2 regions of the Ruegeria sp. HKCCD6604 genome follow, and region 2 is predicted to be linked to the other one. Evidence: riboswitches for the same ligand, from Rfam matches in the RefSeq annotation. Region 2 holds a riboswitch; the other holds the start of a gene.

Region 1 (7,491 bases), on a different contig from region 2:
CACTTGCCCAAGGGCTGGCAGAACGACTTTGAAACCATCGGCACACAGGTCGATTGGTGCGGGTTGAACTACTATACCCGAAAATTGATTGCCCCGGCGGACGCCGCCTGGCCCAGCCTGCAAGAGGTTCCCGGACCGTTACCCAAAACGCAGATGGGATGGGAAATCGATCCCTCTGCCCTTACCCGCTTTCTTGTCAGAACAAGGAAAGACTATACGGGCACGTTGCCAATCTATATCACCGAAAACGGTATGGCGAGTGAGGAGCGCGTGCAGGACGATGATCGTATCGATTATCTCGACAAGCACCTTGCGGCCGTACTGGACGCTTTGGCACAAGGTGTTCCGGTGAATGGCTATTTTGTCTGGTCGCTGCTGGACAATTATGAATGGGCCTTCGGGTACGAGAAGAGGTTTGGACTGGTGGACGTGGATTTCGAAACACTTGTGAGAACTCCCAAAGCGTCTTTCATGGCGCTGAAATCCGCCCTGTCCGAGGGTCAGAGCGTCTCTCAGCCGTTAGCGCAACCATTCGGTGCCGTGCATGAGCATTGGAACCTGGTCGCGGATATCGGGGGCACGAACACACGTCTGGGCGTCGTTACGAATGGCGAATTGGCAGATCTTCGGAAACACCCGACAGGAACATTGGAAAACCTGCTGGAGGCGCTCCATGATCTCAGGGACGAGATCGGAACCAACCCACAGGCCGTCGTAGCAGCCGGAGCCGGGCCGGTCAGGGACGGAACGATTCAGCTGACCAACGCGAACCTGGATCTCTCGGAGACAGAGTTGGCAAATGCAACAGGAGCGCAGCGCACCTTTGTCATAAATGATTTTACCGCCGCGGCATGGTCAGTGGCCGAGGTGACCCGGTCGGATGTGGCGGTCTTGCAGGGTCAGGTAACGCCGCCCGCAGGCACACGGCTGGTTGTAGGGCCCGGAACCGGGCTTGGCGTTGGTGCGTTGCTATATTCCGAAGGCAGGTATCACACGGTTTCCGGCGAAGGCGGGCACGTGGGCCTGTACCCGCGCCATCGCGACGAAGTTGATATCTTTGAGGCGGCACGTCGCATCGCACCGGGCTGTTTCTTTGGGGACAGCCTAGCGCTGGAAGCAGAAATGTTCCTAAGCGGAACCGGCCTGCCGATCCTGTACCAGGCGGTTGAATTGGCAGCCGGTCAAGCGCGAACTCAGGCGCGCTCTGCAAAGGACATTCTGAACGATGCCCGTAACGGCACCGATCTGGTCGCCGAAAAAGCCGCGCAGATTTTTACCACCCATCTGGGTGCTTTGATGGGTGATCTGGCGGTCACCTTGATGCCGGAGGGGGGCGTTTTCCTCGTCGGCGGCGTTGCCGAGAAAAACCGCTGGCTATTCAGTGACAACTTCAAGGATGCGTTCAACGGCGGCGGCCGCTTCAGCGATTTGCGCCGCTCCCTGAACCTATACGTATCTGAACAGGCAGAGTTCGGGATCATCGGCGCAAACAACTTCTGCAAGAATGCGCTGAGACAGCAACCAGACTAACCGAAGTTTCTTACCAAAAAGGACCAAGACATGATCCTGTGCTGTGGTGAAGCGCTGATAGATATGATTTCAGAACCGACCGCATCGGGCGCAATTGGTTTTGTGCCACATACTGGTGGTGCAGTTCTGAACACAGCCGTCGCGATGGGACGTCTGGGTGTTCCGGTAGGGATGCTGACAGGTTTGTCATCGGACATGTTCGGCCAACAACTGATCGATGCGCTGAAAGCGAGCCATGTGGACACGACACATGTGATCACCTCGGACCGTCCGACCACGCTTGCCTTTGTGCAGCTCTCGGATGGACACGCGTCGTACAGCTTTGTTGATGAAAACACTGCGGGCCGGATGTTGCTGCCCGAAGACATGCCCGATCAGCTTCCTGCTGTCTCTGCCCTGTATCTCGGCGGAATCAGCCTTGCGTGTGAACCTTGCGCAGATGCCTACGCCGCCCTTCTGGACCGCCACGGTTCCGACCGGGCAGTGATGCTGGACCCGAATATCCGCCCGGATTTCATCAAGGATCAAACCCGATTTCGGACGCGTTTGAACCGCATGATCTCGCGTGCGGATATCGTCAAGGTTTCAGACGAGGACCTGGACTGGATCATTCCGGGCGCTGAAGCCGAATCCGCAAAAGCGTCTGTGCTGTTGCAGGCGGGTCCTTCCGTTGTCATCGTCACGCGTGGCAGCGACGGGGCACACGGTTACCTGGCGGATGGTTCCGAAGTTTCGGTTCCTGTGAAACCCGTTGAAGTGGTCGATACGATCGGTGCAGGTGACACGTTCAACGCCGGCGTTCTGACCGAGCTCAGCCGCGCAGGGCATCTGACCAAGTCAGGTCTGCGCGGATTGACGGTTGAAAGCCTGCAAGCAGCCATGGAACTGGGCGCTGACGTGGCGGCCGTGACCGTTTCCCGAGCCGGGGCGGAACCCCCTTGGGCGCACGAACTTTGATCTGCGGGATGGCATGATGAAACGATCCGAAATCAACCACATCAAGCCCTAGGCCCAGACGTTCATTCAATCTTTCGGCGCCGCATAGCCGCTCTTTGCGGATTGATCGCCCGAGAAAATGCGCATCTCTTTGGTCGAAACTGTCCGCAGCCGCAGGCTGGGATGGAACATTACCAATTACGCACAAGGCCGTTTCGACGAACATTGCCTATTCCCGTTCACTCTACGCAATGGTTAGACGAAGGATCTGAAATCCGGGCGTGGGATGCTCTGTGCAGAAAACTGTTGATCTTGAAAGACAATCAGCTTTCTCCGATGCACCGGCATATTATCAAGGCAGAAGACATCATCAACCGGGGCGGCGGCGATCTCGTTCTGGAAATTCATGCGTCGGATCCAAACGGTGGCGTCGACCGCGACAACCCGGTGACGGTCCCCAGCGATGCCTGCCCTGTAACCTTGCAACCCCAAGAGTACGTACGGCTGAAGCCGAGGCAAAGCGCAACTCTGATGCCCGGCATCTGGCACGCTTTTTGGGCCGAGCGCCGCGATTGCCTTATTGGCGAGGTATCGACCATGAATGACGACCGTACGGACAATGTGTTTGAAAAGCCAATTCCACGGTTTTCAAAGGTCGAGAAAGATTTCGAGCCGGATTTCCTTCTTGTATCAGACTATTGACACCGTTCGGTCCGGGCTGGCGCAGCAGGACAGCTGGCGCGGCTGTTGCAATTCCATCTACCACCGCCTTCGTCTGCCGCTTGACAAGTCTGGCATTGCCGGACTAGCTGAGCGGGATGGTTCCGTAAGGGATGAAAATGGGAACACGGTGCGGCGCTGGAATGTGCCAAGTCCGTGACTGCCCCCGCAACTGTAAGCGGTGAGCGACGCCACTTCACCACTGACCCGCATGGGTTGGGAAGGTCGGCCAAGCAACGACCCGCAAGTCAGGAGACCTGCCATCGCACTATAAACCAACCCGAGGCGGGGCGTCTCGGAAGGAGGCTTGATGGCGTGTTTGCGTAATATCTGGGTATGTGCCCTCTGTCTGCGTCTGGCAAACGACGGAGATGGCTATGACCTGCTATTCTGATCACTACGTTCTGATCTGTTCAACATGTCAGGGGGCGATGTCTGCCGAGGCTGCGCAAGACGAGCTGAATGCCCGGTTGCCTGACGGTTTTGAAACCCGAATGGTGGCCTGCATGGCAGGTTGTGAACGGGCCATGACGGTCGGATTTCAGGCCCCGGGCAAAGCGCAGTACCTGTTTGGCGATATCACGACATCACACGACCTGTCCGCCTTGGTCGAATTCGCGACCCAGTTCGGCGACAGTGACGATGGCTGGACCAGCGCCTCGGACCGCCCCCCTGCCCTTTTCGCAAAGACCTTGTCGCGAATACCCGCATTGCCGTCCGGTGGCGCTTCATGAGTTTTCTGGTTGCCGAGAATTTGGAGTACTATGCTCTTAATGGCGATATCCTGTTGCAGGATGTGTCCTTTCGTCTGGAAGAAGGATCAATTCTGGCAATCGCCGGGCCGAACGGCGCCGGCAAGACCACTCTGCTGAAACTGCTGTGCGGGATCGAACGGGTTATCTTGGGTGATGTTTGGATAGAAGGCCAAAGCCTTCGGACCCTGTCCGCCCGCCAACGTGCCCGCTCTATTGCTGTGGTCGGGCAGCAGGAAATGCCTGACGGGCGGATGCGCCTGCAAGACTATGTTGCGCTGGGGCAAATCCCGATTCAGGGCGAACGTTCGGCGGCTCAGCACAAGGCTGATCTGGAACGGGTTCTGACGACGACCGAGCTGTCGCATTTTGCCAACAAAACGATGGGTCAACTGTCCGGCGGAGAACGTCAGCGCGCACATATCGCGCGCGCGTTGGCCCAGAACCCGTCCTTACTGTTTCTGGACGAGCCAACCAACCATCTGGACCCCGATGCCAAGGGGCACATGCTGTCTCTGGTCGCTGATCTGGGGGTAACGGTCGTCATGATCGTCCATGATCTGGTCATGATCCCGGAATTCGCCACCCATGTGGCGTTGATGAAAGCCACGCGTCTAACGGGGTTCGGGCCTGTTGGCAAAGTTCTGACCCCAGACCGGGTACGCGAGACATTCGGCGTGGATTACCTGTGCTTTCAGCACGAAGGCCGCATGATCCCCGCACTGGATATCCGAAAACGGAAACTGTCATAATAACAGGAACTTAAATATGATGCAGAAACTTTGGCCGGTGGTTGTTTTCGCTGGCTTGGCAGGTGGCGCGGCAGCGGAAGCCGTCACCGTGGACAATTGCGGTGAACCGCTGGTTTTTGACTCGGCGCCGGAACGTCTGGTCGTGCATGACATGAACATGGCGGATATGGCCTTTGCGCTCGGCCTTCAGGACAAGATCGTGGGTCTTACCGGAATTACGGGTTGGTATAAAACCAGCCCTGATTTTGATGCTCAGCGCGGCGACATCCCCGAGCTTGCCCCCAAATACCCGACGATTGAAAACCTTGTGGCCGTCGAACCCGATCTGTTTTTTGCCGGTTGGTACTATGGTATGAAACCCGGCGGTGACGTCACGCCCGACACGCTGGAACCCTTTGGTATCAAGACCATGATCCTGACCGAAAGCTGCGTGCATCTGGACAAAGATCGCCCCGAGGCCAGCATGAACCTGTTGTTTGATGACGTTCTGCGTCTGGGCAAGGTCATGCAGGTCGAAGACAAGGCCGAGGCGCTGGTCGCCGGCTGGAAAGACAAATTGTCCGCCATCGAAGCAAAAACAGCCGATCTGGCAAAGCCCCGCGTATTCCTGTTGGACGGACCGGCCGATGCTCCGTTCACCGCCGGCAAGTTCGCCATTCCCGATGCTATGATCACAGCCGCAGGTGGCAAGAACGTGACGCATGATCTGGATACCAGCTGGGGTCGCACGTCGTGGGAGGCCGTCGCCGCGGCTAACCCGGAATTTCTGGTGCTGCTCGACTATCAGTCCGGCAACGGCGCAGAGGACACTTTCCAGTTCCTGAAGGATCATCCGGTGATGTCACAAACGGACGCGGTAAAGAACGAGCGCTGGATTGGCCTGCGTTACGAGGAACTGACGCCCGGCCCGGCAAATATCGAAGCGATCGAGAAGATGGCGAAGGCGATGCACCCGGAGACCAACTGATATGGTCCAATTGGGCCGCTTGATAGTGCTGGGGGCGGTTGTTCTGACCGCCCTTTTGCTGTTGTCGATCGTCTACGGGACCACCCCAATCCCCGTGCGCGAAGTTTTTTCGGCCATCGGCCTCGGAACCGGTCTGGTGGAAGGAGACATGTCGCCCTTGCACCGGATCGTCTTCGACCTTCGCCTGCCCCGCGCCCTGTTTGCCGCCGTGATTGGTGCAGGACTGGGCGTCGTTGGTGTCGTATTGCAAACAACGACGCGAAACGATCTGGCAGATCCGTTTCTGTTCGGTCTGTCCTCGGGTGCTGCTGCCGGCGCCGTTCTGGTGATCACCGTCACGGGTGATGTCCTGGGAATCTGGACGTTGCCGCTGGCGGCATTTTGCGGTGGTCTGATCGCCTCCGGCATTGTTCTGGCGCTGGTTCAGGGCTTGCGTACGAGCGCACCCGAAAAACTGATCCTGGCTGGCCTGGCGGTGTCCTTTCTGTTTTCCGCAATCACCAACTACCTGATTTTCTCTGGCGACAATCGCGCGGCTCATTCGGTGATATTCTGGATGCTTGGCGGCCTGGGATTGGCAAGATGGGAAACATTCCCGCTTGTCCTGATCGGATTGGGCCTGATCCTGAGCTATTCACTTTACCGCAGCCGGTGGCTTGACGCGCTGCTGACCGGGGATTTCACGGCCTCGTCACTGGGTATTCCCGTTCAAGGTCTGCGGTTCAGCATGTTTTTCGTTGCCGCGTTGGCGACGGCCAGTTTCGTTTCCGTTGCCGGTGTCATCGGCTTTGTCGGGCTGATGGTGCCTCATATTGCACGCGGCATCGCCGGAACTCTGCACCGAAACCTGCTGATTGTCTCGGCGATCGTGGGCGCGATTCTGCTGACACTGTCCGATATCTTGTCACGCCTTCTTCTGGCTCCGCAGGAGTTGCCCGTCGGAATCGTCACGACGTCGATAGGATCACTTTTTGTCTTTTTGTATTTGTTCAAATCTGATCGCGGGAGATAGTTTTCCAAGGTTGCGCAACACCGTCATTTTTCGACATTGATGAGGTCAAGCAGTTCAGCATGCAGTTCAGGGGTTGCGGCGGAAACGACCGCGCCATCTGAATCGAGGGTTAACGCATGCCCGTGCCAATCGGTCATCACTCCACCAGCAGCCGTGATCAGAGGTGAGAGCGCCAGATAGTCATAAGGTTGCAGATCGTAATCCACCACAGCATCGACATGGCCCGAAGCAAGCAAGGCATGGGGATAACAATCATAGGCAAATCGGCGCGTCTGCCCTGCATTCATCAGCCGACTGAACAGGTCAGGATGATCGCGATAAATTTTGTCGCCTTCATTCACGTACAAAACCGATTGATCCAGACGCGTGGTGTTCGACACCTCTATCGGTTGCCCGTTCAGGCTGGCCCCGTCACCAACCACACCCAAATAGGTCTCATGCAAGGCCGGCATTCCGACCAGGCCCAACCGAGGGCGCCCATCCACAAGGTGCGCCAAAAGGAACCCGAACAAAGGATGGCCGGACAGAAACGAACGGGTTCCGTCAATGGGGTCAATCACCCACATATGACGCCCGTCGCCTGCTTCTTGCCCGTGCTCTTCGCCAAAGATGCCGTGTCCGGGAAAATGCTGTTTCAGGTAGGTGCGTACTTCCGCCTCAACTGCCTTGTCGGCCTGCGTCACCGGGCTTTCATCCTGTTTGAATTCAATGCCCAAAGACCCCCGAAAAAACCGCATCGCGGACTCCGAGGTAATATCAGCAATCTTCATCGCGTGTTCAGTCAACGCATCTGGGGTTACCATTTTCGGTCCTTTCGGCTGA
Region 2 (7,491 bases):
GAGTCTATTTTCCACGATAAACTAGCAGATCCGGCAAACAGTCGATCAGACGAATGAACCAGGAAAACGGTGCCGGAAAATCCGTACGGAAACGGCGACGCGCCATCGCATTGACCACGCGATCCGCCGCATCCTCGGGCGACATCAGCATCGGCATCTTGAAACCGTTCTTTTCGGTCAGGCGGGTTTTGATGAAGCCCGGATTGACGATACGCACCGTCACGCCCGTACCCGCCAGGTCGTGTCGCATCGTCTCGGCCAGAGAAATCAGCGCGGCCTTGCTGGCTCCGTACCCGATTGCGGCGGGCAGCCCGTGATACCCGGCCAGTGACCCGATCAAAGTAACCTCTCCCTGGCCTGCCCGGACAAAACCCGGAACGGTTTCACCCAGAACCCGTAGCGCACCCAGATAGTTCACATCGCTCATCCTGAGCGACGCCTCGGTGTCCCATTCGGCCGAACGCATGGGGTCATACGCACCTGCATTGTAAACCAGCCCGTCGACATGCCCCGCCTCGGCAACAGCTGAACGAACAGAGTCTAACTCGGTCACATCGCACCGGATCGCGCGCGCATCCGGCAGTTCAGAACACAGTTCGGACAACCGCTCAAGATTGCGCGCAGACAGGATCAGGGAAGCACCCTGTTGGCCAAGCGCATGCGCCAAAGCGCGACCCAGCCCTTCGCTTGCGCCGATGATCCAAATGGTTTTGCCGTCAAAGCTGCTCATGTGTGGGCCGATTCAGTTGTGTTTCACCATAATACGGCCTCGCATCCGCTTCGGATCAAAACGGTAGCGCAGGTCACGGAAGCTCAAACCAGAAGCCACAAAGTAGTGCATCTGTTAAAAACTTCTAATCGGATTGATCCACTTGTGCCTACCCTGCGTATCTTTTTGTAAACTGTCACATAAAGAGGCTGGAATGTTCGACGAACCCCGGGGTGTACGGAAGAAAATCGCGATTGTAGGTGCAGGCATTTCGGGACTTTCCGCCGCTTACTATCTTTCAGAAAACAACGACGTGACAGTCTATGAGGCCGAACCTCGGCTTGGTGGCCATGCCCGCACGGTGATGGCCGGAAAGAACGGGGATCAACCGGTCGATACGGGCTTCATCGTCTTCAACTATGCGACATATCCCTACCTGACCCGGCTGTTTGATGAGCTGGGCGTGCCCGTGATCGAAAGCGAGATGAGTTTTGGCGCGACAATCGACAATGGCCGCATTGAATACGGGTTGAACAATCTGCGCACACTGACCGCTCAAAAGCGCAATCTGGCGCGTCCGGCTTACTATAAAATGATCGCTGATATTCTGCGGTTTGGCAAAGAAGCCCCCGAAGCCGCCAAGGACGATGACACCACGATTGGCGAATTGGTGGACCAGCTGCGGCTGGGTCACTGGTTCCGGCACAATTATCTGATGCCGATGTGCGGTGCCATCTGGTCTACGCCGGTCGAGTTCGTGGACCAGTTCCCCGCACGCTCTTTGGTGCAGTTTTTCCGCAATCACGCTTTGCTGGCAAGTGGTCGCGCAAACCAGCATCAATGGTACACGGTCAAAGGCGGCAGCATAGAGTATGTCCGCCGGATCGACGCGGCCCTTCGTGCGCGGACGGCAGAAATACGTCTGGCCAGCCCTGTTCAGAATGTATCCCGTGACGAGATGGGCGTCACCATCCACAGCCAGGGCGCCGTGGATCAGTTCGATGAAATCATCCTGGCCACCCATTCGGACCAGTCGCTTTCCATTTTGGGTGATGGCGCGACCCCCGCGGAAGCCGCTGCATTGGGCGCAATCCGCTACCAGCCCAATACGGCCACATTGCATTGTGACCCAGGTCAGATGCCAAAGCGGCGCGCCTGCTGGTCAAGCTGGACCTATCGTTCGCAAGCCGGAGATGTGGGGGTAACCTACTGGATGAACCGGCTTCAGAACATTCCGGACAGTGACCCGCTGTTTGTAACGCTGAACGCTCCATCAGAAATTCCCGCGGAAAAGATCTATGACCAGGTTGAATTTGCCCATCCGGTCTTCGACAAGGCCGCCCTGAAGGCGCAAGGGCAAATCCGCGAGATGCAGGGACAGAACCGAACTTGGTTTGCCGGTGCTTACAACCGGCACGGATTTCACGAAGACGGGATAGCCAGCGCGATGCATGTCGTTGCTCGAATAAATGGCGCCCCGCAAACCATCGGAGCTGACAATGGCATTCCTGGGAAAGACCCGGCCCTATCTGTTGCCGCTGAATAAGGCGATATGGCGCACAGCGTTTCTTGCACTTTCCTTGCTGATCCCCAATGGGCTGGTTGCGTCGCCGGTCACGGAAGAACTGAACGATGCCCAACTGCGCGGAACCGCGACGTTCCGGTATCTGGGTTTGCCGATCTATGACGCCAAACTCTATACGCCCAAAGGTGCGCCGTTCAGTTGGAGCGAAGATATCGCCCTGCAACTGACCTATCGCAAGAACATCAAGAAGAAAGCGCTGGTCAACTCGACCCTGGACGAGATGGACCGCATCGGCCGGTCAGCACCCGTTCGCGACCAACTGAACCGGTGTTTCAATGCCGTGGCAAAAGGGGACAGCTATCTGGCGGTTTCTGATGGTCCCGACAAGGTCAGTTTCTGGCTGAACGGGCAAAAGACCTGCACCATGGCGTATCCGGGCATCAAGCGCAGTTTCATGTCCGTGTTCCTGGGAGACAACACGCGGTCCGCGTCCTTCACGCGCAGGCTACAGGGGCGGTGATGCTCTATCCCCGGGTCAGTCTCTATGCGTTGATGCTCGCTGCGGCGGGTATCCCGCTTTATATCCACTTGCCGCGCTTTGCAGCCGTGAACCTGGGTATTGGCCTTGGGGTCATTGGTACGGTGCTGCTGGTGATCCGTTTGGTGGATCTGGTGCAGGATCCGCTGATCGGTTGGGCAATCGACCGATGGCCCGGCGGCCAGCTTGCATTTGCGGCGATGGCGGCTTTGGGGCTGGCAATCGGGTTTCCCCTGCTTTTCAATCTGCCGCAGGGTGCCAGCGTGCCGGAACTGGTCGCGATCCTGATCTTGCTGTTCTCGGCGTACAGCCTGGGAACCATTCTTCTGTATGGTCGCAGCGCAACTCTGGCGAAGCGAACCGATCCGCAAGAGCTGATGACACTGGCCGCCTATCGTGAAGGCGGGCAGTTGACCGGGGTGGTCATCGCAGCCAGCGCTCCGGCCCTGTTGGTCGCTTTCGGGGCACACTCCCAAGGCTACCCCGCATTCGGAGCGTTTCTGGGGCTGCTGTCCGTTCTGACCTTGATACTGACGATCCCGATCTGGCGACGCAGACCGATCACCGGATCAGGCCTGTCCTTTGCAGGTCTGGGTCAGGCCGGTGGCTTGCGCCTTCTTGCGCTGGCTTTGGTCAACAGCCTCCCGGTTGCCATAACCTCCACCCTGTTTCTGTTTTTTGTGGAAGACCGGCTGCAACTGCCGGGCAAGGCGGGTCCTTTGTTGATCCTGTTTTTCCTGAGCGCAGGCGCGAGCGTCCCGCTCTGGGCAAAGCTCAGCAACAGAATTGGCCCGAAACAGACTCTGATCATCGCCATGCCGCTCTCGATTGCCGGCTTTATCGGCGCTGCCACACTGAGTGCAGGAAATCTTGCGGGTTTTGCAATGATCTGTCTCGCCTCGGGCGCGGCGCTGGGCGCAGATATGGTCGTGTTGCCGGCCATGTTCTCGATCGTCCTTACCCGGGCCGGGCTGAACGCATCAGCCGCGTTTGGCGTCTGGTCCTTCGCTGGCAAACTGGGCCTCGCCCTGGCTGCCTTTTTCACTCTGCCGCTGCTGGAACGCAGCGGTTTCACCCCCGGTCAAACCAATTCCGCACAGGCGCTGGATACACTCAATCTTGCCTATGCGGTGCTGCCCTGTATCCTGAAAGTCGGAGCGTTCGGGATGGTGTTGACCCTGCCCACCGAGGTCACAAGCAAATGAACGCTTTCACCATCATCCTTCTGGTCCTTCTGACCGCTGTCTTCATCCGCGCAAGGCTGCTGAGCTTTCGCGCGCAATCGCCGTCCGATTACAGCGGCACCGGGCCAAATTTTTCGCTGAAAAAACACCTGAACGGAGAGATCTTGTCCGAGGGCCTGATCTATGGCCCCAATGGCAAAATGTCGAACAGTTTTGTCGCGCGCATGTTCGGCGAATGGCAAGGCAACTCGGGCACTCTGACCGAATACTTCACCTATTCCAACGGAAAACAGATGACGCGCAAATGGTACCTGACGCTGGGAACCGGCAACACGTTCACGGCAATGGCGGATGATATCGTGGGCGAAGGTCGGGGCATCATCTCGGGGTCCACGGTAAAACTGACCTATCGCATCATTCTGCCAGATGACGCCGGTGGACATACGTTGGATGTCACCGATTGGATGTATCTGACAGAAACCGGCGTCATCATGAATCGGTCCGAGATGCGCAAGTTTGGCGTCAAGGTCGCGGAACTGATCGCCACAATGCGTCCAAGCCCCAGTTCGAAACCGATTCATTCAAGTGGGTCAAACGGGTATGACGCGACTTCGGAAAGGAAGCCGTTGCAATGATCACCTTTCGCTCTTTCATCGCCTGCGTCGCCATCGTAAGCCTTGCGCTTCTTGCCGCCTGCTCCAGCAAACCGAAGGTACCAAAAACGTTTCTGTCGGACCGGCAGTTGAACCTGGAAGAGTTTTTTGAGGGCACAACAGTGGCCTACGGTCAGTTTCAGGATGTTTTGGGAAATATCCCCCGCAGATTCACGGTTGATATCGACGGGACATGGGACGGCGAAACCCTGACCCTGGTCGAAGACTTCGTCTACGACGATGGCGCGACGGAACAACGCATCTGGACATTGACCAAAACCGGAGAGGATACGTGGACCGGCACGGCTCCTGGCGTGCTGGGCACCGCCAGCGGGATTGAACGCGGGGATACGTTCAACTGGAAATACAAGATCGACCTGCCGATCAAGGACGGGACCATGCGTGTCAAATTCGACGACTGGATGTGGCTGCTGGATGACGACCGTCTGCTGAACCGCGCGTATGTCTCGCGCTATGGCGTCCGTCTGGGTGAAGTCATTCTGTTCTTCGAGAAGAAATAGGGCCACCAGGCCCGGTTTCATCACAAAAGTCAGTAGAAAATAAATTCGTCCACCAATGCTGTCGTCGATCCCTTGACCTCACCGGCCGTGTTTGCCCTTGGCCCGTCCGAGGCCGCGCCCTCGGCGCGTTCGCTGCACTCGACCTTCAAGCGCGCGCGTTCTATCTGCCCCCAGAGGAAAAACAGACCATCCCGTTTTCCCATGAGGCGTGAAGGAACTGTTGTCCGCAAAACACCTGTTTTCGGTTTTGGCATCTGCTCTCTTACTGCCTCCGGTGTTTTCCACCATTTTCGGAAAACGTAATGGTTTTTCCCGAAAAAGACAATTTTTTATGGACAAAATGAGGTTTTCTACCGGCCGTTGACAGGATGGACTGGCAACTCTCGCATGACGGATATTCACCTTCTTCACCTGCCCCATGGCAAGCCAGCACTATCCCGAACGGAACAACTTCACCCAAAAGGGCTTGCTGCAAACCTCCTTCATTTGGCCCGACACTCTCTTTTCCAGCCATGCTCAGGCGACGCGCAGCGTTTCGTTTCTGATCAGAGCAGCCGGGCCTTCGCCGTCGCGGTTGGGGGACAATTTGACGGCGCCGATGTCAGACGTGGCCGCATCCATCGCAAGGCCATTGGCCCCTGCAGAACGCCGTGCTGGCGGGCCTGCCACGCCCCTGTGCCAAGGACCGTGATCCCGGCGCCGTCCACGCTGCCGGAAAATTTCCATGTCTGTTTTGAAACCGGAAATGTCGCAAGCATTTCAGCGCCCAAGCGGGTAAAAAGTAGGCTGCCATCGTGAGGTGCCGCTGTTTGATTCTCAGACAGCGGAGAATTGGGAAGCCGGTGGAATTCCGGCACTGCCCCCGCAACGGTAAGGAAGGTCAGGTTCGACAATCAACCACTGGGACGAGGATCCCGGGAAGGTGTCGCAACCGGGTGCAAGCCCCTTTCAAGTCCGGAAACCAGCCTTGCAGATATGTCAAACCGCGGGTGGCGGTGGGGGCACGGGTTTCGGACGTGGTCCTCGCGCGCCTCCGGACGGTTCCTCCCTGTCATCTGCCCAAGCAATGCCGCGGGGCGCGGCAGGAGAGCCAGAAGTGAACAATGTCCAAAACCTGTTGGCGCGTCGAATCCCGGGCTATGCTCTGGAACGGGCCTTTTATACCGACCCCGAGATCTTTCAGACCGACCTGGAAGCCATCCACTATCGTGAGTGGCTCTTTGCCATTCCGGCCTGTGAACTGGTGAAAGCCGGCGACTATGTAACATACAACGTGGGTGCCTATCGCATGATCATCGTGCGTGGCGCCGACAACCAGATCCGGGCGTTTCACAACACCTGCCGCCATCGCGGCTCGATCATATGCAAGGCGGCAAAAGGCAACGCGCCGAAGCTGGTTTGCCCGTATCATCAATGGACCTACGAGCTTGACGGCTCATTGCTGTGGGCCCGCGACATGGGGCCGGAGTTTGATCCCAGACAGCATGGTTTGAAGACGGTTCATTGCCGCGAGCTTGCCGGGCTGGTGTATATCTGTCTGGCGGATGTCGCCCCGGATTTTGACACGTTCGCCAATATCGCGCGCCCGTATCTTGAGCCGCATGATCTTGCGAATGCCAAGATCGCCTTCGAAAGCACGATCATCGAGAACGGCAACTGGAAGCTGGTCTGGGAAAACAATCGCGAGTGCTATCACTGCGGCGGCAACCACCCTGCGCTGTGCCGGACCTTCCCTGATGATCCGGGCGTGACGGGGATCGAAGGCGGTGAAACCCCAGCCTACATGCAAGCCCATTTCGACAGGTGCCAGGCTGCGGGTATGCCATCGCAGTTCCATCTGCACGAGGACGGCCAATATAGACTGGCGCGGATGCCACTGAAAGAAGGGGCCGAGAGCTATACGATGGACGGGAAATCCGCCGTGCGCCGTTGGTTGGGCCGGTCGCCCTTTGCGGATGCGGGATCGCTTTTGAAGTTCCACTATCCGACCACGTGGAACCACTTTCTTGCCGATCACTCGATTGTTTTCCGCGTCACGCCGATCGGCCCGACAGAGACCGAGGTCACGACCAAATGGCTGGTCAACAAGGATGCGGTTGAAGGCGTTGACTATGACGTGAAACGCCTGACCGAAGTCTGGGTCGCCACGAATGACGAAGATCGACAGGTGGTCGAGGACAACCAGCAGGGCATCAACAGCCCGGCCTATGTGCCCGGCCCATATTCAGCCATTCAGGAATCCGGCGTGCTGCAATTCGTGGATTGGTATTGCAACACAGTGTCGGCCCGCCTGGCCCCTGACTCCATTGCGGCGGAGTAAGTCTGATGAAAGACCTGAACACGCTTTCATCAGCCGTCTGG

What was found. A riboswitch is a leader RNA that binds a small molecule or an ion and turns the genes downstream of it on or off. The one in region 2 is predicted to bind cobalamin.
Region 1: linked by a shared signal. The riboswitch ahead of GS614_RS12120 (DUF1636 domain-containing protein) and the one ahead of GS614_RS08630 (SRPBCC family protein) in region 2 are both predicted to bind cobalamin.

The regions. Positions count from the first base shown of each region.
Region 1 is NZ_WVQW01000004.1:74,434-81,924, reverse strand. It holds partial or broken gene GS614_RS22170 (GH1 family beta-glucosidase) at 1-495, shown strand, start outside; gene GS614_RS22165 (ROK family protein) at 472-1,530, shown strand; gene GS614_RS12130 (carbohydrate kinase) at 1,561-2,487, shown strand; partial or broken gene GS614_RS12125 (D-lyxose/D-mannose family sugar isomerase) at 2,552-3,168, shown strand; cobalamin riboswitch at 3,269-3,466, shown strand; gene GS614_RS12120 (DUF1636 domain-containing protein) at 3,564-3,920, shown strand; gene GS614_RS12115 (ABC transporter ATP-binding protein) at 3,917-4,690, shown strand; gene GS614_RS12110 (ABC transporter substrate-binding protein) at 4,707-5,657, shown strand; gene GS614_RS12105 (iron ABC transporter permease) at 5,659-6,669, shown strand; gene GS614_RS12100 (inositol monophosphatase family protein) at 6,693-7,472, opposite strand.
Region 2 is NZ_WVQW01000002.1:123,768-131,258, reverse strand. It holds gene GS614_RS08680 (DNA polymerase Y family protein) at 1-1, shown strand, start outside; gene GS614_RS08675 (SDR family oxidoreductase) at 5-730, opposite strand; gene GS614_RS08670 (NAD(P)/FAD-dependent oxidoreductase) at 924-2,255, shown strand; gene GS614_RS08665 (hypothetical protein) at 2,209-2,754, shown strand; gene GS614_RS08660 (MFS transporter) at 2,754-3,977, shown strand; gene GS614_RS08655 (DUF3833 domain-containing protein) at 3,974-4,591, shown strand; gene GS614_RS08650 (DUF3833 family protein) at 4,588-5,130, shown strand; gene GS614_RS08645 (hypothetical protein) at 5,160-5,384, opposite strand; gene GS614_RS08635 (hypothetical protein) at 5,647-5,856, opposite strand; cobalamin riboswitch at 5,911-6,115, shown strand; gene GS614_RS08630 (SRPBCC family protein) at 6,197-7,450, shown strand; gene GS614_RS08625 (hybrid-cluster NAD(P)-dependent oxidoreductase) at 7,456-7,491, shown strand, end outside.